DNA from 2 places in the Streptomyces roseofulvus genome. Region 1 is predicted to be linked to the other one. Evidence: riboswitches for the same ligand, from Rfam matches in the RefSeq annotation. Region 1 holds a riboswitch; the other holds the start of a gene.
What was found. A riboswitch is a leader RNA that binds a small molecule or an ion and turns the genes downstream of it on or off. The one in region 1 is predicted to bind glycine.
Positions count from the first base shown of each region.

Region 2: linked by a shared signal. The riboswitch ahead of gcvP (aminomethyl-transferring glycine dehydrogenase) and the one ahead of gcvT (glycine cleavage system aminomethyltransferase GcvT) in region 1 are both predicted to bind glycine.

Region 1 covers NZ_BAAAWE010000001.1:5,637,885-5,653,281, reverse strand. The annotation lists gene ABFY03_RS26265 (ABC transporter ATP-binding protein) at 1-388, opposite strand, end outside; gene ABFY03_RS26260 (ABC transporter permease) at 390-1,349, opposite strand; gene ABFY03_RS26255 (ABC transporter permease) at 1,349-2,344, opposite strand; gene ABFY03_RS26250 (ABC transporter substrate-binding protein) at 2,437-4,107, opposite strand; gene ABFY03_RS26245 (enhanced serine sensitivity protein SseB C-terminal domain-containing protein) at 4,334-5,128, opposite strand; gene ABFY03_RS26240 (enhanced serine sensitivity protein SseB) at 5,216-5,956, opposite strand; gene ABFY03_RS26235 (AAA family ATPase) at 6,061-6,723, opposite strand; glycine riboswitch at 6,896-6,998, shown strand; glycine riboswitch at 7,000-7,097, shown strand; gene gcvT (glycine cleavage system aminomethyltransferase GcvT) at 7,151-8,266, shown strand; gene gcvH (glycine cleavage system protein GcvH) at 8,344-8,721, shown strand; gene glyA (serine hydroxymethyltransferase) at 8,746-10,014, shown strand; gene ABFY03_RS26215 (L-serine ammonia-lyase) at 10,164-11,534, shown strand; gene ABFY03_RS26210 (hypothetical protein) at 11,602-11,841, opposite strand; gene ABFY03_RS26205 (CopD family protein) at 12,014-12,931, opposite strand; gene ABFY03_RS26200 (EF-hand domain-containing protein) at 13,017-13,232, opposite strand; gene ABFY03_RS26195 (GNAT family N-acetyltransferase) at 13,308-13,946, shown strand; gene ABFY03_RS26190 (ATP-binding protein) at 14,246-14,746, opposite strand; gene ABFY03_RS26185 (enoyl-CoA hydratase/isomerase family protein) at 14,875-15,397, opposite strand, start outside.
Region 2 covers NZ_BAAAWE010000001.1:1,491,936-1,507,332, reverse strand. The annotation lists rRNA gene ABFY03_RS06915 (23S ribosomal RNA) at 1-2,774, shown strand, start outside; rRNA gene rrf (5S ribosomal RNA) at 2,849-2,965, shown strand; gene clsA (cardiolipin synthase ClsA) at 3,103-3,711, shown strand; gene ABFY03_RS06900 (mannose-1-phosphate guanyltransferase) at 3,828-6,323, shown strand; gene ABFY03_RS06895 (DUF881 domain-containing protein) at 6,423-7,352, shown strand; gene ABFY03_RS06890 (small basic family protein) at 7,349-7,681, shown strand; gene ABFY03_RS06885 (DUF881 domain-containing protein) at 7,687-8,649, shown strand; gene ABFY03_RS06880 (double zinc ribbon and FHA domain-containing protein) at 8,731-9,666, shown strand; gene ftsR (transcriptional regulator FtsR) at 9,698-10,456, shown strand; gene ABFY03_RS06870 (bifunctional nuclease family protein) at 10,547-11,014, shown strand; gene ABFY03_RS06865 (MerR family transcriptional regulator) at 11,255-11,872, shown strand; gene ABFY03_RS06860 (DNA polymerase IV) at 11,947-13,359, shown strand; gene ABFY03_RS06855 (PRC-barrel domain-containing protein) at 13,367-13,738, opposite strand; glycine riboswitch at 13,852-13,951, shown strand; glycine riboswitch at 13,952-14,067, shown strand; gene gcvP (aminomethyl-transferring glycine dehydrogenase) at 14,130-15,397, shown strand, end outside.

The sequences.
Region 1 (15,397 bases):
TGCGGGCGGCCTCGCCCTTCAGCCCGCGGTGGCGCTGGAGGATCTCGGTGACCTGGACGCCGATGGGGACGACCGGGTTCAGCGAGGACAGCGGGTCCTGGAAGATCATCGCCATGTCGCGTCCGCGCAGGTCGCGCATCTTCGACGGGGAGAGCGACAGCAGTTCCGTGCCGTCGAGGTCGGCCCGGCCGCCGAGGGTGACGCCCTTGGCGGGCAGCAGCCCCATGAGGGCGAGCGAGGTCACGGACTTGCCGCAGCCCGACTCGCCGACGAGGCCGACGACCTGGCCCTGGTCGACGCTGAACGAGACGCCGTTGACCGCCCGGACGTCCTTGCGGCCGCGGCCGCCGAAGGTGACGGTGAGTTCGTCCACGGTGAGCAGTGGCATGTCAGCCTCGCAGCTTCGGGTCGAGGGCTTCGCGCATGGCCTCGCCGAGCAGGGTGAAGCCGAGGGCGGTGATGACGATGCCGACCGCCGGGTACATGGACATCATCGGCTCGTTGTCGAAGAACCGCTGGGCCGCGGAGAGCATGACGCCCCACTCGGGCACCGCGGGGTCGGGGTTGCCGAGTCCGAGGTAGGAGAGGGCGGCGGCCTCGATGATGGCGGTGGCGAGGCTGAGCGTCGCCTGGACGATCACCGGGCTCAGCGAGTTCGGCAGGATCTGGGTGAAGACGATCCGCCGCTTGCGGATGCCCAGCGAGCGGGCGGCGAGGACGTAGTCGCTGCCGCCCTGGGCGAGCATCGAGCCGCGCAGGAGCCGGGTGAAGACCGGGATCTGCACCACGCCGACGGCGATCATCACGGTGGTGAGCGACTGGCCCAGCACGGCGGCGACGGAGACGGCGAGGAGCAGCGACGGCAGGGCGAGCAGGATGTCGGTGACGCGCATGATCGCGTCGTCGATCCGCCGTCCGGCCTTCCCGCCGAGGGTGGCCGCGGCGCCCGAGACGATGCCGACGAGGGCGCCGATCAGCAGGCCGATGAGCATGGAGACGACGCCGACGAGCAGCGTCTGGCGGGCGCCCACGAGCATCCGGGAGAACAGGTCGCGGCCGAGGTGGTCCAGGCCGAACCAGTTCTCGGCGCGGGCGCCGACGAACTCGCCGCGGTTGGCGAAGACCTCGCCGCGCCAGGTCTGCTCGGTGGGGCTGTAGGGGGCGATCCAGGGGCCGATGATCGCGAGCACGACGAAGCCGGCGATGATCGCGCCGCCGATGAGCGCCATCTTGCTGTTGCGCAGCCGGCGCATCGCCTCGCGCCACAGGCTGGCGCCGCTGGCGGTCTCGGTCTTCGCCGTGAGCTGGGCGAGCCGGTCGATCTTGGAGGCAGTGTTGGTCAGACTCATCAGTGCACCCGCACCCTCGGGTCGATGACGCTGTACGCGAGGTCGACGAGCATGTTGATCACCACGTAGATCATGGCGATGAACATGATGAAGCCGACGAGCACCGGGTAGTCGCGGGCGTCGATGGCGGTCCGGATGAAGGAGCCGATGCCGCCGAAGGTGAAGACGGACTCGGTGAGCACCGCGCCGGAGAGCAGGCTGCCGGTGAGCAGGCCGATGGCGGTGACGACGGGGAGCAGCGCGTTGCGCAGCACGTGGCGGACGCGGACGACCCGGCGCTCCAGGCCCTTGGACTCGGCGGTGCGGATGTAGTCCTCGCCGAGCACCTCCAGGACGCTGGCGCGGGTCATGCGGACGATGACCGCGAGCGGGATGGTGGCCAGGGCGATGCCGGGCAGCACCAGGTGCATGAGGGCGTCCCAGGCGGCGTCGAACTCGCCGGTCAGCACGCCGTCGAGGACGGCGAAGCCGGTGACGCTGGTGGCGTCGATGCCGGTGGACTGGCGGCCGAAGGTGCCGAAGATCTCGCCGAAGGCGCCCTTGAGCAGCTGTGCCAGGAAGAAGACCGGGATGCAGATGCCGACGAGGGAGCCGGAGACGGAGGCCACGTCGATCCAGCCGCCGCGCTTGCGGGCGGCGAGGTAGCCGAGCGGGATGCCCACGACGGTGGCGATGAGCATGGCCGCGAGGCTGAGTTCGACCGTGGCGGGGAAGCGCAGCACGAACTCGTCCCAGACGGGCTGTCCGGTCTGCACCGAGGTGCCGAGGTCGAGGTCGAGGAGCCGCTTGAGGAAGCGTCCGTACTGGACGTAGATCGGCTGGTCGAGGCCCAGCGCGCGGTTGATGCGCGCCACATCGGCTTCGGTCGCCCGCTCGCCCAGGATCGCTGAGGCGGGTCCGCCGGGCAGTCGGTTCAGCCAGATGAAGAGCAGAACCGACAGGCCGAGCAGGGTGGGTATGAGCTGGAGAAGTCGTCGTACGACGAGTCGCAACACCCCGCGTGCCCCTTTCTTGCGTATGGAGGGTGGATGCGCGGACGCCCGGTCACGGGAGGAACGCGTGACCGGGCGGACCGCTTACGGGTGTGTTACTTGAAGGAGACCTCGGCGAAGTTCTCCTGCGTCAGCGGGGAGACCTTCGGCGGGACCACGTTCTTGCCGAACGCGATGGCCGGCGGGGAGGAGGTCAGCGGGAGACCCGGCAGGTACTCCATGATCGCCTCGTTGGCGGCCTTGTAGAGGTCCGTGCGCTTGGTCGGGTCGCCCTGGAGCGAGCCGGCCTTCACCGCGTTGAAGACCTTGTCGTTCTTGAAGCCCCACTGCTTGTCGTACCCGGCGAACCAGGTGCCGATGAAGTTGTAGCCGTCGTTGAAGTCACCGGTCCAGCCGAGCATGTGGAGGGCGCAGCCGCCCTTCTCCACCGCGTCGACGTAGTCCGGGTTCCACTTCTTCGGCTTGGGGTTGACCTTGATGCCGGCCTTCTCCAGGTCGGCCTTGACCAGCTCGAAGATGTCCTGCGGGGCAGGCATGTACGGGCGGGTGACCTCGGTCGGGTAGCAGAAGTCGACCGACAGGCCGCTCGCGCCGGCGCCGGCGAGGAGCGACTTGGCCTTGGCGGTGTCGAAGGCGTACTTCTTCACGTTCTCCGAGTAGCCGGCGACGGTGTCGGGCATGAACTGGGTCGCGACCTTGCCGCCCTCGGGCAGCTGGGTCTTGACGATGTTCTCGCGGTCGACGGCGTGCGCGATGGCCTGGCGGACCTCGGGCTTCTTCAGCGCCGGGTTGGCCTCCTGCGTCATACCGAGGTAGAGCAGGTTGAAGACGTCACGGGTCGGGACCTGGAAGCCGGCGCCCTCGAGGGTCTTGATGTCGGCGGGCGCGACCAGGTCGTAGCCGTCGATGTCACCGGCCTGGAGCGCCTGGCGGCGGCCCTCCTCGGTGTCGATCGTGCGGAAGACCAGGTTCTTGACCTTGGCCTTCTCACCCCAGTAGTCGTCGAAGCGCTCCAGGGCGACTTCCTTGTTGCCCTTGTTCCACTTCGTGATCTTGTACGGGCCGGTGCCGGCGACCGTGCCGGCCTCCTGGCTGTACTTGGGGTACGTGATGGCGTCGCCGGCCTCGGTGACCTGCTGCTTCGCGTACTCCTGGAGCGCCTTCGGCGAGTGGATCGCGAGGGCCTGGAGGGAGAAGCCGCCGGGGAGGTTGGCGGAGGGCTCGAAGACCTCGATGACGGCGGTGGCGTCGTCCTTGACCGTGCAGGACTTGTAGTTCGCCTTGGGCGTCTCCTTGTCCTCGTTGGCCTTGAAGCCGCCCATGATGGTCTGCCAGTAGTACGAGACCGCGCTCGACTGGTAGGTGCCCTTCCAGTTGAACCAGTAGTCGTAGTTGGCGCAGACCGCCTTCGCGTCGAAGGTCTCGCCGTCGTGGAACTTCACGCCCTTGCGGAGGTTGAAGGTCCAGACGGTGCCCTCGGGGTTGCTCGACCACTTCTCGGCGAGCCCGCCGATGAGCTTGCTGCCACCGGACTCGTGCTCCAGGAGCGCCTCGAACGCCTGACGGGTGACCCGGAAGGTCTCGCCGTCGGAGGCGAGGGCCGGGTCGAGGGAGGCCGGGTCGCCGGGGGCGCCGAACACGAAGGTGTCCTTGGCTCCGGACTTGTTCTCGTCCTTGTCCCGGTCGCTCGCGCAGCCCGTGGCGATGAGGCCGACCGTGATGGCCGCCGTCAGAGCCCGGGTCGACCGGGAATTGAGTATGCGCATGGGTCCACCCCTGGGTCGCCATGTGTGGTCTTGACCGGCCGAACGCTACTGGCGAGTGACGGCGCAGAGAACAGTCCGCATAGCGGTGATACCAACCTGAGACCCGGACACTCACCAAATCGGGCGGTTGCCGGACATCGACGGCCGGAGCGGCTTCAAGTGGACGCAAAACCCCGCCCTGGCAAGGCATTTCGGCCAGGGCGGGGTAACGGGTGCGAAGGGGGCGTCAGCGGTGCTGCGCCGGCGGGTAGCCGTATCCCGGACGGTGGGATCCCGCATGCTGGGACGGGGTGCCGTGCGCCTCGCGGTCGTAGAAGGGCCGCGCGTGGGCCCGCAGCCAGAGCGCGACCGGGTCGTACGCGTCGGAGAGCGCGACCGTCGAGACGGGCAGCCCCTCGGGCACGGCGTTGATCGACTGGCGCATCATCGCGCGCACCTCGTCCACGGTCGCCGCCGAACCGTCGTACAGATCGAGGCCGATGACCAGGTACGGGGTCCCGAGCGCGGGCTGCACCCAGCCGCGGCGGAGCGAGCGGACGGCCGGGGTCCGGTGCGCGTTCTGGGTCAGCTGGGCGTAGAAGTGCGGGATCTCCAGGGCGGGTTCGGAGACCCGGAGGGGCCCGGCGGGCATCCGGTCGAGGCCGGTGGCGATCCGCCGCAGATCGGCCCACGGGATGCCGACGCCGCCGCCGGGCGCGTGCGGGTTGAGCCAGACGCCCCAGCGCTCGGGGTAGAGGGCCCGGGCGATCTCACGGCCGGTGACGCGCTCGTGGGCGCGGTGCCAGCCGGAGGCGGCGAGTTCGCCGGCGGAGGTGACGCAGGGCGCGTACCCGAGGCCGTCGACCTCCATGTTGCCGTACTGGGCCTCCGGCGAGCCCGGGCTGCCCTGCCACAGCAGCATGTACAGCTCGCCGTCGGCCAGGGCGTGCAGCAGCCCCTCGTACGCGTCGTAGCGTCCGGGCGCCACCTGGCGCAGCATGTGCTCGACCTGTCCGGTCGTGGCGCCCCCTGACGCGCTCACCCTGGGTCCCGCCCCTCTGTCCTCTGTGTCGTACGGCTCGGTTCGGTGGATCGGTGTCGGTCGGTCCAGCTTAGACAGGACCGGAGGTCACCCGGTGGCGCGCTGGTAGAAGGGGCGCACCCGTTCCAGCATCCAGTCGCCGACCGGGTCGGCGGCCATGTCGAGCAGGATCAGGTTGACCGGCCAGGCGACCTCGACGCGGCCGAGGGCGCGGCCGAGGGCGTCCAGCGGGGCGTTGCGGTCGACGCCGTCCCAGCCGGTGAGCTGGACGCCGACGAAGAGGGCCGGTTCGGTGCCCTCGACGCTGGCGAGGGTGCGGCGGGCGGTGGCGACGACGCCGGTGGCGTCGAACTCGGCGGCGGCCGCGGCGAGGAAGTCGACCGGGTCGTCCTGCCAGTCGGGCTCGAAGAGCCGGACCCGGCCTCCGGACGCGGGCCCGTCGAGGGCGGTGCGCCCGACCCGGCAGAGCTCGGCGACGGCGGGCGGGGGCAGCGGGACGCCGACGACGCCGCCGGGGTTCACCGCGATGCCGAGCTGCGGGGGCAGCCCGCGGGCGAAGTCACGGGCGGGGGCGACGGTGAAGGACATGTGGTCGCCGACGCAGGCGAGGAACTGCTCCTGCGAGCTGTAGACGGGGACGTAGGCGGCGCCGCCGATCTCCATCGTGGCGAGGTCCAGGCTGGGGCTGTCGGGGCCGCCGCCGTTGGGCAGCGGGACCCAGACCTGGCTGCGGCCGAGCACCTCGATGAGCCGGCCTCCGGCCGCGGGCTCCCCGAGCGCGGCGGCCAGCGCCTCCTCCAGCTCGTTGCCCGGCCACGTCACGTCCACGGTGGTTCCGTCCCCTTCTCGTACGGCCCTGGTCCCGGCCGTCCCGCAGCACCCTAACGCCGCCCCGCCCCGGCCGTGACCAGAACCCGCCTCCGGGACGGGCGTCAGGCGGTGTCGCGGAAGCCGATGCGGCGCAGCACGGTCGCCGCGTCCCGGTCGAGGAGGGTGGCGGAGGCGCAGCCGCGGGGCAGCCGGCCCGCCTCGACGGCGGCGACGAGCCGGCCGACGGCCCTGCGGTGCCGGGCGAAGGCGTACGCGGACACCCCCCGGCCCCGCTCGCGCTGGCCGTCCCGGGCGGTGGCCGGATCGACGTCGAGGAGGACCAGGTGGAGGGCGCGGCCGCGGCGGGCGGCGGAGCGGGCCAGCCAGCCGCGGACCCAGGACTGGGTGCCGCAGTCGTGGACGACGACCCCGGCGCCGGAGCGCAGGGCCCGCCGGAGCCCGGCGTAGTGGGCGATCCGGACCAGCGGGCGGTAGAGCGCGTACGGCAGGAGGCGGGGCATCCGGGCCTCCCAGCGCTCGCGGGCGTCCTGCGAGTCGACGCCGCGGCCCTCGGCGGTCCGCCGCAGCAGCGTGGACTTGCCGCTGCCGGGCAGTCCGGAGACGACCACGACGTCGCCGGCGGCGAAGGTCAGGGCGCGCGGGCCGCGCCCGCCCCGGTCGCGCAGGTCCCGCACGACGCGCCCGCGGGCGCGGGTCCGGGCGCGGGCCCGCTGGGCCGGTATGGCTGCTTCGCCGGCGAAGACGCCGGTGTGCTGGATCCTCATCGCTGCTCCCCCTGTCGGGCCCCGGGAGACGTACCGGGTGACCTCACGGAGACCCTTGCCCACGAAGTGTAAAGAAACGGTAATCCGAGACAAGCGATTTGCGGCGCCGACACCGTATGCGAGGATGTGCGCGCCAGGCGCGCGCAGCGCCCACAACCGCATACCGGCCGCTCGAATCCGCGCGGGAGAGTTCCGGACCGGCCCTGGGGCCGTCCGGGCGCCGAAGGAGCAAGTCCCTCCCTTGAATCTCTCAGGCCCCGTACCGCGTGGATGAGGCAGATCTGAAAAGCGGGACACCCGTCGTGTCCCCACCCAAGGTGCAAGCCGGGGATGCCCCCGGTGAACCTCTCAGGTTCCATGACAGATGGGGAGGAACGTCCTTGCCTGTCATGTTTTCCGCCTTCGGGACCCGGGAGCCACGTCCATCATGAGCACCACCCCCCGCCTGACCGCCCTCGATGCCCTGCATCGTTCGCTGGGCGCGACCATGACCGACTTCGCCGGCTGGGACATGCCGCTGCGGTACGGCAGCGAGCGCGACGAGCACAACGCCGTCCGCACCCGGGCCGGCCTCTTCGACCTCTCCCACATGGGCGAGATCACCGTGACCGGCCCGCAGGCCGTCGACCTGCTCGACTACGCCCTGGTCGGCAACATCTCCACGGTGGGCAACGGCCGCGCCCGCTACACGATGATCTGCCAGGAGGACGGCGGGATCCTCGACGACCTGATCGTCTACCGCCTCGGCGAGACCGAGTACATGGTGGTGGCGAACGCCTCCAACGCCCAGGTCGTCCTGGACGCCCTGGTGGCCCGTGCCGGGGGCTTCGACGCCGAGGTCCGCGACGACCGCGACGCGTACGCCCTGCTCGCCGTGCAGGGCCCCGAGTCCCCCGGCATCCTCAAGCAGCTCACCGACGCCGACCTGGACGGCCTGAAGTACTACGCGGGCCTCCCCGGCACCGTCGCCGGCGTCCCGGCGCTGATCGCCCGGACCGGCTACACCGGCGAGGACGGCTTCGAGCTCTTCCTGAAGCCGGAGCACGCCGAGGGCGTCTGGAAGGCCCTGACCGAGGCGGGCGCGGGCGTCGGCCTGATCCCGTGCGGCCTGTCCTGCCGCGACACGCTCCGCCTGGAGGCGGGCATGCCGCTGTACGGGCACGAGCTCACCACCTCGCTCACCCCCTTCGACGCCGGTCTCGGCCGGGTCGTGAAGTTCGAGAAGCCGGGCGACTTCGTCGGCCGCAAGGCCCTGGAGGCCGCCGCCGAGCGCGCCGAGACCGCCCCGCCGCGCAAGCTGGTCGGCCTGATCGCCGAGGGCCGCCGCGTCCCGCGCGCCGGCATGCAGGTCGTCTTCGGCGGCGAGGCCGTCGGCGAGATCACCTCCGGCGCCCCCTCCCCCACGCTCGGCGTGCCGATCGCGATGGCGTACGTCGACGCGGCGCACGCGGCCCCCGGGACCGAGGGCGTGGGCGTGGACATCCGCGGCACCCACGAGCCCTACAAGGTCGTGGCGCTGCCGTTCTACAAGCGCCAGAAGTGACGCATTCGTCTCACGACACGTCTCACCCCGCAAGACCCCCGTACATCCGCACTCCCCCGATCCAGGAGAATCAGGCCATGAGCAACCCCCAGCAGCTTCGCTACAGCAAGGAGCACGAGTGGCTGTCGGCCGTCGAGGACGGCGTCGCCACGGTCGGCATCACCGAGCACGCGGCCAACGCCCTCGGTGACATCGTGTTCGTCCAGCTCCCCGAGGTCGGCTCCACCGTGACCGCGACCGAGGAGTGCGGCGAGCTGGAGTCGACCAAGTCCGTGAGCGAGCTGTACTCCCCGGTGACCGGCGAGGTCGTCGAGGCGAACCAGGACGTCGTGGACGACCCGTCGCTGGTGAACTCCGCTCCGTTCGAGGGCGGCTGGCTGTTCAAGGTGCGCCTCACGGCCGAGCAGGACGACCTGCTCACCGCCGACGAGTACACCGCCTTCACCGCAGGCTGACCGAGACCCCGTAGGGATCGCTTCATGTCGCTTCTGAACACTCCCCTCCACGAGCTGGACCCCGACGTCGCCGCCACCGTCGACGCCGAGCTCCGCCGTCAGCAGTCCACCCTCGAGATGATCGCCTCGGAGAACTTCGCTCCGGTCGCGGTCATGGAGGCCCAGGGCTCCGTCCTCACCAACAAGTACGCCGAGGGCTACCCGGGCCGCCGCTACTACGGCGGCTGCGAGCACGTCGACGTGGCCGAGCAGATCGCGATCGACCGGATCAAGGACCTGTTCGGCGCCGAGTACGCCAACGTGCAGCCGCACTCCGGCGCCTCCGCCAACCAGGCCGCGCTCTTCGCGATGGCCCAGCCGGGCGACACGATCCTCGGCCTGGACCTGGCGCACGGCGGTCACCTGACCCACGGCATGCGCCTGAACTTCTCGGGCAAGCAGTTCAACGTGGTCGCGTACCACGTGGACGAGGCCGGCCTGGTCGACATGGCCGAGGTCGAGCGCCTGGCCAAGGAGCACCGCCCGAAGGTGATCATCGCCGGCTGGTCGGCGTACCCGCGTCAGCTGGACTTCGCGGAGTTCCGCCGGATCGCCGACGAGGTCGAGGCGTACCTGTGGGTCGACATGGCCCACTTCGCCGGCCTGGTCGCGGCCGGTCTGCACCCGAACCCGGTCGCGTACGCGGACGTGGTGACCTCCACCACGCACAAGACGCTCGGCGGCCCGCGCGGCGGCGTCATCCTGGCGAAGAAGGAGTTCGCGAAGAAGCTGAACTCCTCGGTCTTCCCCGGCTTCCAGGGCGGCCCGCTGGAGCACGTGATCGCGGCCAAGGCGGTCTCCTTCAAGGTCGCGGCCTCGGAGGAGTTCAAGGAGCGCCAGCAGCGCACCCTGGACGGCGCCCGGATCCTGGCCGAGCGCCTGGTCCAGGACGACGTCACGGCGCACGGCGTCTCGGTCCTCTCCGGCGGCACCGACGTGCACCTGGTCCTGGTGGACCTGCGGAACTCGGAGCTCGACGGCCAGCAGGCCGAGGACCGGCTCCACGAGGTCGGCATCACGGTCAACCGGAACGCCGTCCCGAACGACCCGCGCCCGCCGATGGTCACCTCCGGCCTGCGCATCGGCACGCCGGCCCTCGCCACCCGCGGCTTCGGGGCCGAGGACTTCACCGAGGTCGCCGACATCATCGCCGAGGCCCTCAAGCCGGGCTACGACGAGGACAAGGCCGCGGCGCTGAAGGCCCGCGTGACGGCGCTGGCCGACAAGCACCCGCTGTACCCCGGCCTGAAGTAATTTCGTACGATTTAGTTCCGAGCCTGTTCGTACGGAACACCTGGGGCACCGCGCACACTGGACGGTGAGCGCGGTGCCCCGCCCCATGCTCAGCGTTTCTGCACCACCCCGGCAGACAACGACGTCTAGCCCCCACAAGGAGTCCTTCCGTGGCCATCTCGGTCTTCGACCTGTTCTCGATCGGCATCGGCCCGTCGAGCTCCCACACGGTGGGCCCCATGCGCGCGGCCCGGATGTTCGCCCGCCGGCTGAAGAACGAGGGCCTCCTGGCGCGGACGGCCTCGGTCCGGGCCGAGCTGTACGGCTCGCTGGGCGCGACCGGCCACGGCCACGGGACCCCGAAGGCGGTCCTCCTCGGCCTGGAAGGGAACTCGCCGCGCACGGTCGACGTGGAGAGCGCCGACGACGAGTTCGAGCGGATCAAGGCGAGCGGGCGGATCAACCTGCTCGGCGCCCACGAGATCCCGTTCTCCTTCGACGACGACCTCGTCCTGCACCGCCGCAAGGCGCTGCCCTACCACGCCAACGGCATGACGGTCTTCGCGTACGACGCCGAGGGCGGGCTCGTCCTGGAGAAGACGTACTACTCGGTCGGCGGCGGCTTCGTCGTCGACGAGGACGCGGTGGCGGGCGAGAACCCGATCATCCCGGACGACACCGTCCTGAAGTACCCCTTCCGCACCGGCGACGAGCTGCTCCGCCTCACCAAGGAGACCGGCCTGTCGATCTCCTCGCTGATGCTGGAGAACGAGAAGGCGTGGCGGACCGAGGAGGAGATCCGCGCGGGGCTCCTGGAGATCTGGCGGGTCATGCAGTCCTGCGTCTCGCGCGGCATGTCCCGCGAGGGCATCCTCCCCGGCGGCCTGAAGGTCCGCCGCCGCGCCGCGACCTCCGCCCGCAAGCTGCGCTCCGAGGGCGACCCGGCGGCGCACGCGATGGAGTGGATCACGCTCTACGCCATGGCGGTGAACGAGGAGAACGCGGCGGGCGGCCGGGTGGTCACCGCCCCGACCAACGGCGCGGCCGGCATCATCCCCGCCGTCCTGCACTACTACATGAACTTCGTCCCGGGCGCCGACGAGGACGGCATCGTCCGCTTCCTCCTGGCGGCGGGCGCGGTCGGCATGCTCTTCAAGGAGAACGCCTCGATCTCCGGCGCCGAGGTCGGCTGCCAGGGCGAGGTCGGCTCGGCCTGCTCGATGGCGGCGGGCGCCCTCGCCGAGGTCCTGGGCGGCTCCCCCGAGCAGGTGGAGAACGCGGCCGAGATCGGCATGGAGCACAACCTGGGCCTGACCTGCGACCCGGTCGGCGGCCTGGTCCAGATCCCCTGCATCGAGCGGAACGGCATGGCGGCGGTCAAGGCCGTGACGGCGGCGAAGATGTCGATGCGCGGCGACGGCAGCCACCTGGTCTCCCTCGACAAGGTCATCAAGACCATGAAGGAGACCGGCGCGGACATGAGCGTCAAGTACAAGGAGACCGCCCGCGGCGGCCTCGCGGTGAACATCATCGAGTGCTGAGCACGCGCGCGCGTACGTGACGCACGGCCGGTCCCGCCCCCGCGGGACCGGCCTTCGCGCGTGCGGGTCAGTAGCGGACCCAGAGGACGTAGACGTCCGGGCGGCTGGGGTGGAAGGGCTCGCAGAAGTAGATCTTGCCCCACATCCACTCGCCCGCCTGGCCGGCCGCCTGGCACTCCGCGTACGAGGCGTGGTGGCTGCGCGGATAGAAGCCGGGACCGGCGGCCTCGGCGGTGCCGGCGGCGCCGAGGGCGAGGGCCCCGGCGGTGGCCGCGGTGGCGAGGGCGGCGGCGACGCGACGGAACATGGCATGTCCTCCTGAAATGAACGATGCGATGCGTTACGGGATGGTGCCGTGCGTTTCGTGCCGGCTGCGCAGCCGGGACGAAACGTATCGGCCGCCCCCGTCACGGGCAATAGGTCTAGGCCAATCCCCGGACGTATGGCCGGATTCCGGGCAGACGGCCGGAATCGAGCGGTCAGGAGCGGATCCAGTGCGGGTCCGGCACCACCGTGAGGAGGGCGGAGAGGGCCACGATCACCGCGAGGGCGGTGAGCTCGATCCGGGCCGGGGGGCGGGCGTCGGCGCCGGACATCAGGCGGGAGCGGGCCATCAGGGCCAGCAGGCTGGCGCCGCCGAAGAGGGCGAGCTTCACGAGCAGGACCCTGCCGTACGCGGTCCCCAGCACGACGTCCAGCGGCAGCCGGCGCAGCGTGGAGACGGTGCCGGTGACGGCCAGGGCGGCGTAGACGAAGGCGGCCATCCGGGCGTACCGGAGCAGCACCTCGCGGCCGCCGCCGCGCAGCCGCAGCACCCGGAGGACGTACAGCAGGGAGCCGGTCCAGAGCGAGGCGGCGGTGAGGTGGACGACGGTGAGTCCGGCGCCGACGCCGAAGCCGGCGCTCTCGGGGTGGGCGCGCAGCGCCTCGGCGACGATCGCGGCGGCGAGCGGGAGGGCGGCGAGGCCGGGGCGCCGGGAGGCGGCGCAGACCGCGGCGAGCAGACAGGCGTTGGCGGTGACCAGCAGCAGCCGGCCCTCGCGGAGCCCGTAGACGACGGGGAGGCTCAGCCCGCTGACGGCGGCGAGGAGGAGCAGGAGGGCGGCGGAGGCGGCCGCGGCGAGCAGGGCGCCGGGGGCAGCCAGGCGGCGCGGCAGGGGGCCGTCGCCGGCCAGCCGGGTGCCGGCGAGTTCGCCGACGGCGAGGGCCAGTCCGGCGAGGAGGAGGATCCGGAGCAGGGTGGTGGTGCCGGCCGCGGGTATCCGCAGTTCACCGGTGCCTGTCCGGGCGAGGCCGGCGCCCAGGAGGGCGACGGCGAGGACGCCGAGGACGGCGGCGGCGGCGAGCACCGCGGCGCCTCGACGGCTCGGGGTGCCGAGGGGTCCGGGAAGCGTCACCGGACGATCGTCACCGAGCCCGGGACGGGCGGCAACTCAGGGTGAACGCCGCCCGGTCCCGGTCCCGGAGCAGGTCAGGCCCGGGTCACGCCTTGCTGAGGTGGGACCAGAACTCGTCCCACGACAGGCGGCCGTCGCCGTTGTCGTCGCGCTGCTTGATGAGGGCCTCGGCGACCGTCTCGGTGACGTTGAAGTCACCCAGCTGGGCCATGACGCTCTTGTACTCCGCGGCGGTGATGAAGCCGTCCCCGTCCACGTCGTACCGGTTGAATGCCGTGCGTGCCGACTCGATGTCCGCCACTGCTGTCCGCCCCTTCTCGGTGCTGTTCTGACGGGGGTCAGATTAGCTGGCCGCGCGGTGTCCGATGATGGCGGTATGAGCGGTGACGTGACACGGATACTGGCGGCGGCGGCGCGCGGGGAGTTCCCGCCCATGGACGGCGGGACGACGGTGGTGCCGCAGCCGGACCGGCGGGACGCCGGGGTGCTGGCCTTCACGGCCCATTCGGTGGTCTTCGCCGACGTCGACCCGGCGTGGGTGCGGGCGGAGCTGGCGGCGACCGGCAGCGACCCGCTCGCGGCGAGCATGAACCCCGGCTTTCTGGTGCGGCTGATGACCCGGACCGGCCGGCGGATGAACACGGTCGACCTGCTGACGGTCGCCGACGCCCTGCCGGGCCCGCCGCCGCTGGAGCTGCGGGAGATCGAGGACCCGGAGCACCCGCGGGTGGCGCGGGCGCTGAAGTACCGGGACGACGTACGGGTGTGGGCCGCGGACGGCGGGGTGCTGATCCTGGGGCGCGGGGTGGCAGGGCGCTGGGAGGCGGCCGTGGAGGTGGACGAGGCGGTGCGGCACCGGGGTCTGGGCCGGGCGCTGGCGACGGCGGCGCGCCATCTGACGCCGGGCGGGGTGGTCTGGGCGCAGCAGTCGCCCGGGAACGCGCGGAGCGTGCGGACGTTCCAGGCGGCCGGGTACCGACCGGTGGCCTCGGAGGCGCTGCTCACCGCCGCCTGACGCTGTCCAGTATGTGGATGATCGAGGGAAACAAACGATGAATCGCATAGCCATTCACAGTTTTCAAGGTGAGTGCCGCACGTCACCAACGATTCACAATGAAAACGTCACCATATGTCCGTTTTGATGTATATACGGGCGCTTGGCGGTATGGCCCGCCGTCTGCCATAGTCGGTGCTACGACCCCCATTGACCCGGGCCAGGTCGCTTCAGCGGCCGTGGATACACCCCCCCGTCCACGGCGCATCACACGGAAGCCCCCAGCAGCCTCACCACGGCGCACGGGGGCTTTCGTGCGTTCAGCGGTCGCTGACCCTCATCTCGAACCAGGTGGTCTTGCCGCGCGGCCCCAGGTCCACGCCCCACCGGTCGGAGAGCTTGTCGACCAGGAAGAGGCCCCGGCCGCTCACGTCGAGCTCGGCGACCGGCATCAGACAGGGCAGTCCGCGGGACGGGTCCCGCACCTCGATCCGGATCCGCCCCGGGCGCCGCTGGGCGCGCAGCGCGAAGACCCGGGCACCGGTGTGCCGGACCGCGTTCCCCACCAGCTCCGAGACGAGCAGGACCGCGTGCTCGGCGAGGGTCGGACCGAGCCCCCACTGCCGGAGCACCACGTACTGGGTCATCCGGCGGGCGGTCCTGGCGGACTCCGGCCGCGACGGCAGACGCACGTCGCCCTCCGCCGGGTTGCCCCACTCCGCCATCGCCACGAGGGCCTCTTCGTCCTCCAGGGTCGGTGTCCACCGTGCGGCGGGCACACCGCCCTGCCGCGGTTGTTCCCTGCTCTCCAGGCCCGCCATGCCCCCCATCATGACCGCCGGAGACGCACCGCGGGGGCCGTTCCGGTGGAATGGCCCCCGCGGGACGGCGCGTCGCCCTGACGGCCCGTCGGAAACGACGGGCCGTCAGGCGGACGGACGGACGGACGTCAGGCGAACTTCGCCTTGCCCGGGCCCTCCTCGACGAAGCTGCGCATGCCGGTCTCGCGGTCGGCGGTGGCGAACAGCGCCGAGAACCAGGTGCGTTCGAGGGCGAGCCCGGTGTCGATGTCGGCCTCCAGGCCCTGGTCGACGGCCTCCTTGGCGGCGCGCAGCGCCACCGCCGGGCCCTGGGCCAGCTTCGCCGCCCAGGCGTGCGCCTGCTCGTACACCTCGGCGGCCGGGACGACCCAGTCGACCAGGCCGAGCGTGAGCGCCTCGTCGGCCTTCACCATCCGGCCGGTGAAGATGAGGTCCTTGGCCCTGGAGGGACCGACGAGCCGGGACAGCCGCTGGGTGCCGCCGGCGCCGGGGATCAGGCCGAGCAGGATCTCGGGCTGGCCGAGCTTCGCGTTGTCGGCGGCGATCCGGTAGTCGGCGCAGAGGGCGAGTTCGCAGCCACCGCCGAGCGCGTAGCCGGTGATCGCGGCGACGACCGGCTTGGGGATGCGGGCGACGGCGGTGAAGGAGTCC
Region 2 (15,397 bases), 4.1 Mb from region 1:
ACAGGACGAGTCAGAAACCGTATGGATAGTCGAAGGACATGCGAAAGGTCCGGCGTAGAGGGTAAGACCCCCGTAGACGAAATCTGTACGGCTCGTTTGAGAGACACCCAAGTAGCACGGGGCCCGAGAAATCCCGTGTGAATCTGGCGGGACCACCCGCTAAGCCTAAATATTCCCTGGTGACCGATAGCGGATAGTACCGTGAGGGAATGGTGAAAAGTACCGCGGGAGCGGAGTGAAATAGTACCTGAAACCGTGTGCCTACAAGCCGTGGGAGCGTCGGACACAAGCTTGCTTGTGTCTCGTGACTGCGTGCCTTTTGAAGAATGAGCCTGCGAGTTTGCGGTGTGTTGCGAGGTTAACCCGTGTGGGGAAGCCGTAGCGAAAGCGAGTCCGAATAGGGCGTTTCAGTAGCACGCTCAAGACCCGAAGCGGAGTGATCTAGCCATGGGCAGGTTGAAGCGGAGGTAAGACTTCGTGGAGGACCGAACCCACCAGGGTTGAAAACCTGGGGGATGACCTGTGGTTAGGGGTGAAAGGCCAATCAAACTCCGTGATAGCTGGTTCTCCCCGAAATGCATTTAGGTGCAGCGTCGTGTGTTTCTTGCCGGAGGTAGAGCACTGGATAGGCGATGGGCCCTACCGGGTTACTGACCTTAGCCAAACTCCGAATGCCGGTAAGTGAGAGCACGGCAGTGAGACTGTGGGGGATAAGCTCCATGGTCGAGAGGGAAACAGCCCAGAGCATCGACTAAGGCCCCTAAGCGTACGCTAAGTGGGAAAGGATGTGGAGTCGCAGAGACAACCAGGAGGTTGGCTTAGAAGCAGCCACCCTTGAAAGAGTGCGTAATAGCTCACTGGTCAAGTGATTCCGCGCCGACAATGTAGCGGGGCTCAAGCGTACCGCCGAAGTCGTGTCATTGCAGTACATACCCCCAACGGGGACTGTGATGGGTAGGGGAGCGTCGTGTGCCGGGTGAAGCAGCCGCGGAAGCGAGTTGTGGACGGTTCACGAGTGAGAATGCAGGCATGAGTAGCGATACACACGTGAGAAACGTGTGCGCCGATTGACTAAGGGTTCCTGGGTCAAGCTGATCTGCCCAGGGTAAGTCGGGACCTAAGGCGAGGCCGACAGGCGTAGTCGATGGACAACCGGTTGATATTCCGGTACCCGCTTTGAAACGCCCAATATCGAGCCCATTAATGCTAAGCCCGTGAAGCCGTTCCGGACCCTTCGGGGAAAGGAAAGTGGTGGAGCCGGCGAACCAAGGTGGTAGTAGGTAAGCGATGGGGTGACGCAGGAAGGTAGTCCAGCCCGGGCGGTGGTTGTCCCGGGGTAAGGGTGTAGGGCGTGTGATAGGCAAATCCGTCACACATTAAGCCTGAGACCTGATGCCGAGCCGATTGTGGTGAAGTGGATGATCCTATGCTGTCGAGAAAAGCCTCTAGCGAGTTTCATGGCGGCCCGTACCCTAAACCGACTCAGGTGGTCAGGTAGAGAATACCGAGGCGTTCGGGTGAACTATGGTTAAGGAACTCGGCAAAATGCCCCCGTAACTTCGGGAGAAGGGGGGCCACGCCTGGTGATCGGATTTACTCCGTGAGCTGGGGGTGGCCGCAGAGACCAGCGAGAAGCGACTGTTTACTAAAAACACAGGTCCGTGCGAAGCCGTAAGGCGATGTATACGGACTGACGCCTGCCCGGTGCTGGAACGTTAAGGGGACCGGTTAGTGACCTTTCGGGGTTGCGAAGCTGAGAACTTAAGCGCCAGTAAACGGCGGTGGTAACTATAACCATCCTAAGGTAGCGAAATTCCTTGTCGGGTAAGTTCCGACCTGCACGAATGGCGTAACGACTTCTCGACTGTCTCAACCATAGGCCCGGTGAAATTGCACTACGAGTAAAGATGCTCGTTTCGCGCAGCAGGACGGAAAGACCCCGGGACCTTTACTACAGTTTGATATTGGTGTTCGGTTCGGCTTGTGTAGGATAGGTGGGAGACTTTGAAGCAGCCACGCCAGTGGTTGTGGAGTCGCCGTTGAAATACCACTCTGGTCGTGCTGGATGTCTAACCTGGGTCCGTGATCCGGATCAGGGACAGTGTCTGATGGGTAGTTTAACTGGGGCGGTTGCCTCCCAAAGGGTAACGGAGGCGCCCAAAGGTTCCCTCAGCCTGGTTGGCAATCAGGTGTTGAGTGTAAGTGCACAAGGGAGCTTGACTGTGAGACCGACGGGTCGAGCAGGGACGAAAGTCGGGACTAGTGATCCGGCGGTGGCTTGTGGAAGCGCCGTCGCTCAACGGATAAAAGGTACCCCGGGGATAACAGGCTGATCTTCCCCAAGAGTCCATATCGACGGGATGGTTTGGCACCTCGATGTCGGCTCGTCGCATCCTGGGGCTGGAGTCGGTCCCAAGGGTTGGGCTGTTCGCCCATTAAAGCGGTACGCGAGCTGGGTTTAGAACGTCGTGAGACAGTTCGGTCCCTATCCGCTGTGCGCGTAGGAATATTGAGAAGGGCTGTCCCTAGTACGAGAGGACCGGGACGGACGAACCTCTGGTGTGCCAGTTGTCCTGCCAAGGGCATGGCTGGTTGGCTACGTTCGGGAGGGATAACCGCTGAAAGCATCTAAGCGGGAAGCCTGCTTCGAGATGAGTATTCCCACCTCCTTGAGAGGGTAAGGCTCCCAGTAGACGACTGGGTTGATAGGCCGGATGTGGAAGCCCAGTAATGGGTGGAGCTGACCGGTACTAATAGGCCGAGGGCTTGTCCTCAGTTGCTCGCGTCCACTGTGTTAGTTCTGAAGTAACGAACTCCCATGTTCCGGTTGAGTTCAACTTCATAGTGTTTCGGTGGTCATAGCGTTAGGGAAACGCCCGGTTACATTCCGAACCCGGAAGCTAAGCCTTTCAGCGCCGATGGTACTGCAGGGGGGACCCTGTGGGAGAGTAGGACGCCGCCGAACAATCATTGTGGGAAAGCCCCGCACCTTCTGGTGCGGGGCTTTTCTGCGTTCCGCTGGACCCGGTGGCCGGAGCCGGCCGGGACGGGAGGTAAGGTCAGGGGTCAACGTCAGTACGGTTCCGAGCAGGAGGCCCCCGGGTGGAGGTCCAGGAGACCGAGGTCCAGACGGACCGGGTCCTCACCATCCCCAACATTCTCAGCATGGCGCGACTTCTCGGCGTGCCGCTGTTCCTGTGGCTCATCCTCCGGCCGGAGTTCGGCGGGCCCAACAGTGATGTGTGGGCCCTGCTCGTGCTGATGCTCAGCGGCGTCAGCGACTACCTCGACGGCAAGCTCGCCCGGAAGTGGAACCAGATCAGCAGCCTCGGCCGGCTGCTCGACCCGGCCGCCGACCGGCTGTACATCCTGTCCACGCTGGTGGGGCTCACCTGGCGCGAGATCCTGCCCCTCTGGCTGACCGTCGTGCTTCTGGCGCGCGAAGTCATGCTGCTGGTCATGGTGGGAATCCTTCGCCGGCACGGCTACCCGCCGCCGCAGGTGAACTTCCTCGGGAAAGCTGCGACTTTCAACTTGATGTACGCGTTCCCGTTGCTGCTTCTCAGTGACGGAACCGGCTGGCTGGCGTCACTCGCTGAAGTTTTCGGATGGGCTTTCGCCGGATGGGGTACAACTCTGTATTGGTGGGCAGGGATCCTCTACGTGGTCCAGGTCCGCCGACTCGTGAAGGCGGATACCGCGGCCGATTGAGCCCGTCCGTCCCGCGCCGAGCAGCGTCGCCGGCGCGAACGAGGACGCCCCAGGGCGAGTGAGCGGACAGGGTTGGTCGGCAGGACCGTCGTCTCTTCAAGGAGGACGCTTCCGACATGAAGGCCGTCGTGATGGCCGGTGGCGAAGGAACCCGCCTTCGCCCCATGACCTCGAGCATGCCCAAGCCTCTTCTGCCGGTGGTGAACCGGCCGATCATGGAGCACGTCCTACGACTGCTCAAGAGGCACGGTCTCAACGAGACCGTCGTCACCGTCCAGTTCCTCGCCTCGCTCGTCCGGAACTACTTCGGCGACGGCGAGGAGCTCGGGATGGAGCTCACGTACGCCAATGAGGAGAAGCCTCTCGGCACAGCGGGCAGTGTGAAGAACGCCGAGGAAGCGTTGAAGGACGACGCCTTTCTCGTGATCTCGGGGGATGCCCTCACCGATTTCGACCTCACCGATCTCATCCGGTTCCACAAGGAGAAAGGCGCCCTCGTCACGGTCTGTCTGACCCGGGTCCCGAATCCTCTGGAATTCGGCATCACGATCGTCGACGAGGAAGGAAAGGTCGAGCGCTTTCTGGAGAAGCCGACCTGGGGACAGGTCTTCTCGGACACCGTGAACACCGGCATCTACGTCATGGAACCCGAGGTCTTCGACTACGTCGAAGCCGATGTGCCGGTCGACTGGTCCGGTGATGTCTTCCCGCGGCTGATGAAGGAGGGCAAGCCGATCTACGGCTATGTCGCCGAGGGCTACTGGGAGGACGTCGGCACCCACGAGAGCTACGTCAAGGCACAGGCCGACGTGCTGGAGGGCAAGGTCCAGGTCGACATCGACGGCTTCGAGATCTCGCCCGGCGTGTGGGTCGCCGAAGGCGCCGAGGTGCATCCCGACGCGGTGCTGCGCGGGCCGCTGTACATCGGGGACTACGCCAAGGTCGAGGCCGGCGCCGAGATCCGCGAGCACACCGTCATCGGCTCCAACGTGGTCGTGAAGAGCGGCGCCTTCCTGCACAAGGCGGTCGTCCACGACAACGTGTACATCGGGCAGCAGAGCAATCTCCGCGGCTGCGTCATCGGCAAGAACACCGACGTCATGCGGGCGGCCCGGATCGAGGACGGGGCCGTCATCGGCGACGAGTGCATGATCGGCGAGGAGTCGATCGTGCAGGGCAACGTGCGGGTGTACCCGTTCAAGACCATCGAGGCCGGTGCCTTCGTCAACACCTCGGTGATCTGGGAGTCCCGCGGACAGGCCCACCTCTTCGGGGCGCGCGGGGTCTCCGGGATCCTCAACGTGGAGATCACGCCCGAGCTCGCCGTCCGGCTGGCGGGGGCGTACGCGACCACGCTGAAGAAGGGCGCCACGGTCACCACCGCCCGTGACCACTCGCGCGGTGCGCGGGCCCTCAAGCGGGCCGTGATCTCCGCGCTCCAGGCCAGCGCCATCGACGTGCGGGACCTGGAGAACGTGCCGCTGCCCGTGGCCCGGCAGCAGACCGCGCGAGGGAGCGCCGGCGGGATCATGGTCCGTACCTCTCCCGGGGTGCCCGACTCGGTCGACATCATGTTCTTCGACGAGCGGGGCGCCGACCTGTCGCAGGCCCGGCAGCGGAAGCTGGACCGGGTGTACGCGCGGCAGGAGTACCGGCGGGCCTTCCCCGGCGAGATCGGCGACCTGTCCTTCCCGGCGAGCGTCTTCGACTCGTACACGGGGTCGCTGCTGCGGAACGTCGACACCAGCGGGATCGCCGAGGCCGGACTCAAGGTGGTCGTGGACGCGTCCAACGGGAGCGCGGGGCTCGTGCTGCCGAGCCTGCTCGGGCGGCTCCAGGTGGACTCGCTGACCATCAACCCGGGGCTCGACGAGTCGCGGCCGACCGAATCCATCGAGCGGCGGCGGGCCGGGCTCGTCCGGCTCGGGGAGATCGTGGCGTCGGCGCGGGCCGCGTTCGGCGTGCGGTTCGACCCGGTCGGCGAGCGGTTGTCGCTCGTCGACGAGCGGGGCCGGATCATCGAGGACGACCGGGCGCTGCTGGTGATGCTCGACCTGGTGGCGGCCGAGCGCCGGTCCGGGCGGGTGGCGCTGCCGGTCACCACGACCCGTATCGCCGAGCAGGTGGCGGCGTACCACGGCACTCAGGTCGAGTGGACGACCACCTCGCCCGACGACCTCACCCGAGTCGGCCGGCAGGAGTCGACCATCTTCGGTGGGGACGGGCGCGGCGGGTTCATCGTGCCCGAGTTCAGCAGCGTCTTCGACGGGGCCGCCGCCTTCGTGCGGCTCATCGGCCTTGTGGCGCGGACCCAGCTCACGCTGAGCCAGATCGACGCCCGGATCCCGCGCGCGCACGTCATCAAGCGGGACCTCGCGACGCCGTGGGCGGTGAAGGGGCTCGTGATGCGGCGGGTCGTCGAGGCGGCCGGCAGCAGGTCGGTGGACACCACCGACGGCGTGCGGGTCGTGGAGGCCGACGGGCGGTGGGTGATGGTGCTGCCGGACCCCGCCGAGGCCGTCACCCATCTGTGGGCCGAGGGGCCCGACGACACCTCCGCGCAGGCGCTGCTCGACGAGTGGGCGCAGGTGGTCGAGAGCGCGGGTCGCTGACCCGACGACGGGAAGGGCCGGGCGGCGGAGGCAGCGTGTCGCCCGGCCTTTCCCGGGGCCATTCGGCGGTACGGCGTGCGACGTGCGACGATGTGCGGCATGTCGCAGCAGCCCCCCGTTCGGAGCACCGGATCTCCGCCCCCGCGCCCGGACGCGTCGATGTCGCTGCTGAACAACGTCATCGACCACGCGCTGGACGACGGGTACGCGGAGGCGACCGCCCGGCGTGAGGCCGAGGGCGGCGCGCTGCCCAAGCCACTGCGGGCGAAGCTCGGTCTCGCGGCCGGTCTGGTGCTCGCCGCCGCCGTGGTGACCGTCGGCGCCGCCGAGGCCCGCGTCTCGGCGCCCGTCGTCGCCAAGGAGCGGCAGGAGCTCATCGACCGGATCGAGGGCGAGAACCGGGCGGCCGACGACCTGGAGCGGGACGTCGAGCGGATCCGCGCGGAGGTCGGCGAACGGCAGCGGGTGGCGCTCGAACAGCACGGCGGCGACCAGGCCGAACTGGTCGCGCTGCTCTCCGGCGCCACGCCCGTGCAGGGCCCGGGCGTGAAGCTCGTGGTCGACGACGCCAAGGGCTCCGACGGCGGGGGCGGCGGGCCGCGGGAGAGCGCCGGATTCTCCGACACCGGGCGGGTCCGCGACCGTGACATGCAGCGGGTGATCAACGGACTGTGGGAGTCGGGCGCGGAGGCCGTGTCGATCAACGGACAGCGGCTGACCTCGCTCTCGGCGATCCGGGCGGCCGGCGACGCCATACTCGTCGACAACCGGCCGCTGGTGCCGCCGTACACCGTCCTCGCCGTCGGCGACGGGCAGCGGCTGAGCACCGCCTTCCAGGACAGCGCGGACGGGCAGTACCTGCACGCGCTGGTGGAGAACTTCGGGATCCGCAGCAGCATCTCGGCCGAGGGCGAGCTGAGCCTGCCGGCCGCGCCGAGCCTGATCGTACGTACAGCTGAGCCGAGGGGGGCCGGGGCGGCGCAGCCGACCGACGGCGCCACGGCGGACAAGGGGAAGGCAACATCGTGATCGCCGTACTGGGCCTGATCGTCGGAGTCGTGGCGGGACTGCTGGTCCGGCCCGAGATCCCGGCGGTCGTCGAGCCCTATCTCCCGATCGCCGTGGTCGCCGCCCTCGACGCGGTCTTCGGCGGCCTGCGGGCCATGCTCGACGGGATCTTCGTCGACAAGGTCTTCGTCGTCTCCTTCCTCTCCAACGTGGTCGTGGCCGCGCTGATCGTCTTCCTCGGCGACAAGCTCGGCGTCGGCGCGCAGCTGTCCACCGGTGTCGTCGTCGTGCTCGGCATCCGGATCTTCTCCAACGCGGCCGCGATCCGCCGCCATGTCTTCCGGGCGTGAGGCCGATGAGTGTGAACCCGAACGACGAGCAGCCGGAGACGGGCGGCGAGAAGCCGAAGGCGGCCGAGACGCCGGAGCCGCCGAAGGCATCCGCGACGCCGAAGGCGCCGGAGGCGGAAGCGCCGCGTGCGGCGGCGGAGCCGGCGGCCGGTACGGAGGACGGGGCGGCGCGGCCCGTGGAGGGTGGTGAGAGCGCTCCCGAGGACGCTCTGCCCTCCCCGGAGGCCGGGGCCGGTGCCGGGGGCGCCCAGGACGGGCGCCGGCGCCTGGCGGACGCCCTGTGGCCGCCGCGGGTGACGCGGGCCCAGCTGGTGGTGGCGCTGCTGCTGGCCTGTCTCGGTTTCGGTCTCGCCATCCAGGTCTCCTCGACCAGCGAGGGCAGTGCCCTGCGCGGTGCGCGGCAGGAGGACCTGGTACGGATCCTCGACGAGCTCGACGACCGGACCCAGCGGCTGGAGGACGAGAAGGCGCGGCTGGAGAAGCAGAAGTCGGAGCTGGTGACCAGCTCCGACCAGGCCGAGGAGGCCCGCCGGCAGACGCAGGAGAAGGAGCGGCAGCTCGGGATCCTGGCCGGCACGGTGGCCGCCGAGGGGCCGGGCATCACGCTGACGGTGACCGATCCGGTCGGCGCGGTCGAGTCGGACATGCTGCTCGACGCCATCCAGGAGCTGCGGGCGGCCGGCGCCGAGGCGATCCAGGTCGACGGGGTGCGGGTCGTCGCGGACAGCTATTTCACCGGGGGCGGTGATGACATGCGGATCGATGGAACGCAGGTGACCGCTCCGTACGTCTTCAAGGTCATCGGCAAGCCCGAGGATCTCGAGCCCGCGCTCAACATCCCCGGTGGAGTCGTGCAGACCCTCGAGAAGGAGCAGGCCACGGCCACGGTGGAGCGGTCGGCGAAGATCGTCGTCGACGCCTTGCGACCCGCGAAGCGGCCTGACTACGCTCGGTCGTCCTCCCAGTGAGAGAGGGGGCGAGGGGTCCCGCGACATGGGCTGGAGCGTTGCGGGGGGTCGGCGCACCACAACGGTGGTGCGTGGTGGAAACTGTCCGGAGGATGCGGACGTTGTGAAGGTGTCCGGGTCGGCAGGTGTGATGGATCTCGGTTCGTCCTGCCCCACGGGCGGGTCTGTTTCGGTCAAGGGGAATCGCCCGTGAAGTTGTTTGCGAAGTTGTTCGGCAAGAGCGCACGCGAGGACGGCGGCAACGCCAGGCACCGCGCGCCGCGCCATGCCCAGAGCGAGGAGCAGGGCGGCGAGCGCCCGCTCTTCCGTGACGAGGTCGGTGGCGACATTCCGGGCGCGCCGGGCGCGTCGTCTGTTGACCCCGCCGGTGCCGCGCGCATAGGTTTCGGTGAACCATCAACCTCAAGTACGGGTGGAGGGTTCAACCCCGATCCGTACGCGACCCAGACCTCCGCGGGGCAGCCGCGGCAGGAGGACGCGTCCATGCCGGTGTGTACGAGGTGCGGTCACCGCAATACGGCGGACAGCCGGTTCTGCTCCCACTGCGGCACGCCGCTGCGGGGCGGGATCGCCGCCGAGCGTCCTTCCGAGACGACGTCGACGATCTCGATCTCGGGCCTGGAGGCGTACGACGCCGAGACCACCGGCCAGATCGCGATGCCGGCGCTGTCCGCCGAGGCCCTCGCGGCCGTCGAGGCGCTGCCGCCGGGCTCCGCGCTCCTGGTGGTGCGCCGCGGTCCGAACTCGGGCAGCCGCTTCCTCCTGGACGGCGAGCTGACGACGGCCGGCCGGCACCCGCAGAGCGACATCTTCCTGGACGACTTCACGGTCTCCCGGCGGCACGTCGAGTTCCGCCGGCGCCAGGACGGCAGCTTCACCGTCGCCGACGTGGGCAGCCTCAACGGCACCTACCTCAACCGTGAGCCGATCGACTCCGACGTGGTGCTCAACAACGGCGACGAGGTGCAGATCGGCAAGTACCGGCTGGTCTTCTACGCGAGCCAGCGAGGCGTCTGACACGCCTGGCGGAGATCTTCAGGAAAGGCCCATGGTGCGAACACCGACGGGCGGTGCCGGCTCCGGCACCGCCACCGCGGGTGACCGGCTGGTGAGTATCGGCACCGTGCTGAACCAGCTGCGGGACGAGTTTCCCGAAGTGACGATCTCCAAGATCCGCTTCCTGGAGGCCGAGGGGCTCGTCGAGCCCCGGCGCACGGCCTCCGGGTACCGGAAGTTCAGTCCGCAGGACGTGGAGCGGCTCGCCGCCGTCCTGCGGATGCAGCGCGACCACTACCTTCCGCTGAAGGTCATCCGGGAGCACCTCGACGCCCTCGCCCGCGGCGAGCAGGTGCGGCTCCCGGCGCCCGGGCGGCGCCGTGACCTGCTGGACGGCCTGCTCGACGGCCCCGCGGACGAGGCGGCCGGGGAGCGGCCGGCCGTGATGCGGCTCGGGCGGGCCGAGCTGGTCGCCGCGGCCGGGGTCACCGAGGCCGAGCTGGCGGAGTGGGAGTCGTACGGCCTGATCGGCGAGAGCGAGGGCGGCGGCTACGACGCGGAGAGCGTGAACGTGGCGCGCATCGTCGCCGATCTGGGGCGGTTCGGGCTGGAACCCCGGCACCTGCGGGCCGTGAAGGCGTCGGCGGACCGGGAGGCCGGGCTGATCGAGCAGGTCGTGGCGCCGCTGCGCCGCCACCGCAACCCGCAGACCAGGGCGCATGCCGAGGAGACCGCCGCCGAGCTGGCGCAGCTGTCGGTGCGGCTGCACGCCGCGCTGGTGCAGACGGCGCTCGGGATCCGCCTCCAGTGACCTCCCCGGAGGGCTCCGCCGCCGGGTCGCGGGGGCGCTGAGCGGGGGCCCGACTATCCAAACCGGTCGGGCACGTCCTAGGGTTGCTGTGTGAACGAGCTCGACGTTGTGGGTGTCCGGGTGGAAATGCCCTCCAACCAGCCGATCGTGCTCCTGCGCGAGGTGGGAGGCGATCGGTACCTGCCCATCTGGATCGGACCCGGCGAGGCGACCGCGATCGCCTTCGCCCAGCAGGGCATGGCGCCGCCCAGGCCGCTGACGCACGACCTGTTCAAGGACGTGCTGGAGGCCGTGGGCCAGGAGCTCACCCAGGTCCGCATCACTGATCTGCGGGACGGGGTCTTCTACGCCGAGCTGGTCTTCGCCAGCGGTGTGGAAGTGAGCGCGCGGCCGTCCGACGCGATAGCCCTGGCCCTGCGGACCGGTTCGCCGATCTTCGGCAGCGACGGTGTCCTCGACGACGCCGGCATCGCGATCCCCGACGAGCAGGAGGACGAGGTGGAGAAGTTCCGCGAGTTCCTCGACCAGATCTCGCCCGAGGACTTCGGGAGCCAGTGACGGCCCCCGGGCTCCGGGAGCCGGTGGCGGGGGAGGACCCCTGGCGCCGGCCGGGCCGCGGTGGGAAGGGGCGTTCGAGCGGCGCCGTCGGCGCATTCGAGTAGCCTTTCCCCGGAGAGGGATGCGTGAAACCACTCTCCGGGTGATTATCACTCGGCGTGCCGAGTGTGGCGATCGTTGACGCACCCCTGGCGACTGCCTACCTTCGAGTGGGCAGGTCAAGGACGGAGGGTCGGCGTGATGAGCAGCGCGGACGGTACGGCAGGGAGCTCGCTCGGACGCGTGTCCGAGGAGAGCGCTCCGTATCCGCTTCACGGCAGTGTGGGCGACTTCGGCACGGAGACGGGCACCGGGGTGGCGGACGAGGCGATCGGCTACCGAGGCCCCACGGCCTGCGCGGCCGCCGGCATCACCTACCGCCAGCTGGACTACTGGGCGCGCACCGGGCTCGTCGAGCCGAGCGTGCGGCCCGCGTACGGCTCCGGCACGCAGCGGCTCTACAGCTTCCGGGACGTCGTCGTCCTGAAGATCGTCAAGCGTTTCCTCGACACGGGCGTCGCCCTCCAGAACATCCGGGCGGCCGTGCAGCACCTGCGCGCCCGCGGCTTCCGCGATCTGGAGCGCATGACGCTGATGAGCGACGGCGCGACGGTCTACGAGTGCTCCTCGCCCGACGAGGTCGTCTCGCTGCTCCAGGGCGGGCAGGGCGTCTTCGGCATCGCGGTGGGCGTCGTCTGGCGGGACGTCGAGTCGGCGCTCTCGCAGCTGCACGGGGAGCGGGTCGACACCGGCGAGACGCTGGTCCGGCACAACCCGCAGGACGAGCTGGCGCGGCGACGGCGCGACCGGGCCGTCTGAGGGTCCCTTCCGGCCGGTGCGGGCGGGCTCGCCCGTACCGGCGATTGTCAGTGGTGTGAGGCAGCATCGGAGTCGTGAGAGCCGCCCCCACGATCCTGCATCTGGACATGGACGCCTTCTTCGCCGCCGCCGAGCAGGCGTCGAAGCCGAGCCTGCGCGGCAAGCCCGTCGTCGTGGGCGGGCTCGGGCCGCGGGGCGTGGTCGCCACCGCCTCGTACGAGGCGCGGCGCTTCGGGGTGCACTCGGCGATGCCGATGGGGCAGGCGCGGCGGCTGGCGCCCAACGCCGCGTACCTGGTGCCGCGGTTCGCCTTCTACCGGGCGATCAGCGGCCAGGTCATGGAGCTGCTGGGGCGGCTGTCGCCGCTGGTGGAGCCGCTGAGCCTCGACGAGGCGTTCGTGGACCTGGAGGCCGGGGGGCTGGCGGACGACAGCGCGAGCGCCCGGGCGGTGGGGGAGCGGCTGCGGGCGGAGATCCTGGCGACGACCGGGCTGACCGGGTCCGTGGGGCTCGCCGGATCCAAGATGCTGGCCAAGATCGCCTCGGAGGAGGCGAAGCCGGACGGTCTGGTGCTCATCGAGCCGGGCACCGAGCGCGCGCTCCTCGCGCCCCGGTCGGTGCGGATCATCCCCGGCGTCGGGCCGGCAACCGGCGACCATCTGCGGCGGGCCGGGATCACGACGGTCGCCGACGTCGTGGAGGCCGGCGAGGACGAGCTCGTGAGGATCCTGGGGCGGTCGCACGGGGCCGGGCTGTACCGGATGGCGCTGGGGCACGACGACCGGCCGGTGGTGGCCGAGCGGGACGCCAAGTCGGTCTCCGTGGAGGACACCTTCGACGTCGACCTGCACGACCGGCTGCGGATCCGGCTGGAGGTGGAGCGGCTGGCGGAGCGGTGCGTGGCGCGGCTGCGGGGCTCGGGGCACTCGGGGCGGACCATCGTGCTGAAGGTGCGCCGGTATGACTTCTCGACGCTGACCCGGTCCGAGACGCTGCGGGGGCCGACGGACGACCCGCTGGTGGTGCGGGAGGCCGCCGAGCGGCTGCTGGAGCTCGTGGACACGACCGGCGGGGTGCGGCTGCTCGGGGTCGGGGTGAGCGGGCTCGCCGACTACACGCAGGAGGACCTGTTCGCCCAGGCCGAGGCCTCGGAGGAGGCCGCGGGGAGCGGCGCGGCGGAGCCGGTGGCGGATGCCGTGCCGTCCGTGGTGCCCGCCGCGCCGCCGACCGCCACCGAGACCGCGGTACGGCGCTGGGCGCCGGGTCACGACGTGCGGCACGCGGTGCTCGGCGCCGGCTGGGTGCAGGGGAGCGGGCTCGGGCGGGTCACCGTCCGCTTCGAGGAGCCCGGCGGCACGGCTCCGGGACGGGTGCGCACCTTCTCGGTGGACGATCCCGACCTGGAGCCGGCCGATCCGCTGCCGCTGGTGCCGGGCGGGGTGACGGGGGCGGAGCGGGCCGCCCCGGTCGTCCGCCCGGGTGAGTGAGCGCGCGCTAGGCGGCGTCGTCCTGGCCCGCGAGGCGGCCGAAGTCCGGGATGTGCTCCGGCGGGGGCGGCAGCGTCAGCTCGTAGTGGCGGTAGAGCTGGAGTTCCTGCTCGGGGGAGAGGTGCCGGCCCACGCCGAAGTCCGGGGCGTCCTTGATGAGGGAGCGGTCGAAGGGGATGTGGAGGCCGTCGTCGGCCAGCTCGCTCGGCTCCAGCGGGACGAAGGCGTCCCGGCTGAACAGGCCCGTGCGGACGGCCGCCCACTCGGGGACGCCGGTCGCGTCGTCCAGGTACACCTCGTCCACGGTTCCGATCTTGTGTCCGTTCCGGTCGAACGCCTTGCGGCCGATCAGGCTGCGCGGATCGATGTCGGTCTGCACGGTCCCTCCAACTGGTCGCAACTGCACTACACCCCTACGAAAGTGCACATCTGCGATGTCGGCCACTTGAGCGATGACAGCGACAACGGCGCTGGTAGGCTGGCTGTGGCTGTCGACACCGTGCGGGAGAGTCCTCCGGAGAAGGTTTCCGGGGGCGCCGAAGGAGCAAATCCTCCCCGGAATCTCTCAGGCACCCGGTACCGCGCGGGCGAGGTCACTCTGGAAAGCAGGGCGGGAGTCCGACGGCCCCCGCTCTCACCGACGGTGAAAGCCGGCGTGCCCCGCGCGTGCCGGTGAAGCTCTCAGGTTGAGATGACAGAGGGGGAGGCCGTCCGGGCACCCGCGCCGAGGTGCCCCTCGCAGGTCGTGACGACCAGGAGGCCCCCGCATCATGACCGCCAACCGCACTCCGCTCTCCGAGCTCGAACAGGGAATCCCCTTCGAGCAGCGGCACATCGGACCCGACGCCGAGGCGCGGGCCAAGATGCTCGCCCAGGTCGGGTACGGCTCGCTCGACGAGCTGACGGCCGCCGCGGTGCCGGACGTCATCAAGAACGCCGAGGCGCTGGACCTGCCCGGCGCCCGCACCGAGGCCGAGGTCCTCGCCGAGCTGCGCGCCCTCGCCGGCCGCAACCAGGTCCTCGCCCCGATGATCGGCCTCGGCTACTACGGCACCTTCACGCCGCCGGTCATCCTCCGCAACGTCATGGAGAACCCGGCCTGGTACACGGCGTACACGCCCTACCAGCCGGAGATCTCGCAGGGCCGCCTGGAGGCGCTGCTCAACTTCCAGACGATGGTCGCCGACCTGACCGGTCTGCCGACCTCCGGCGCCTCCCTCCTCGACGAGGGCACCGCCGCCGCCGAGGCCATGTCGCTCGCCCGCCGGGTCGGCAAGGTCAAGAACGGCGTCTTCCTCGTCGACGCCGACGCCCTCCCGCAGACGATCGCCGTCATCCAGACCCGCGCCGAGCCGACCGGTGTCGAGGTCGTCGTCGCCGACCTCTCCGACGGCATCCCGGCCGAGATCGCCGAGCGCGGCGTCTTCGGCGTGCTCCTCCAGTACCCGGGCGCCTCCGGCGCGGTCCGCGACATCAAGCCGCTGATCGACGCCGCCCACGAGCTCGGCGCGATCGTGACCGTCGCCGCCGACCTGCTCGCGCTCACCCTGCTCGAATCGCCGGGCTCGCTCGGCGCGGACATCGCCGTCGGCACCACCCAGCGCTTCGGCGTCCCGATGGGCTTCGGCGGCCCGCACGCCGGCTACATGGCCGTCCAGGACAAGCACGCCCGCTCGCTGCCCGGCCGCCTGGTCGGCGTCTCCGTCGACGCCGACGGCAACAAGGCCTACCGCCTCGCCCTGCAGACCCGCGAGCAGCACATCCGCCGCGAGAAGGCCACCAGCAACATCTGCACCGCCCAGGTGCTCCTCGCCGTCATGGCCGGCATGTACGCCGTCTACCACGGCCCGGACGGCCTGAAGCAGATCGCGCAGCGCACCCACCGGTACGCCGCGATCCTCGCCGCCGGCCTGACCGCCGGGGGCGTCGAGCTCACCCAGGGCGCCTTCTTCGACACGATCACCGCCCGGGTGCCCGGCCGCGCCGACGCCGTCGTCGCCGCCGCCCGCGAGGCCGGCGTCAACCTGTACCCGGTCGA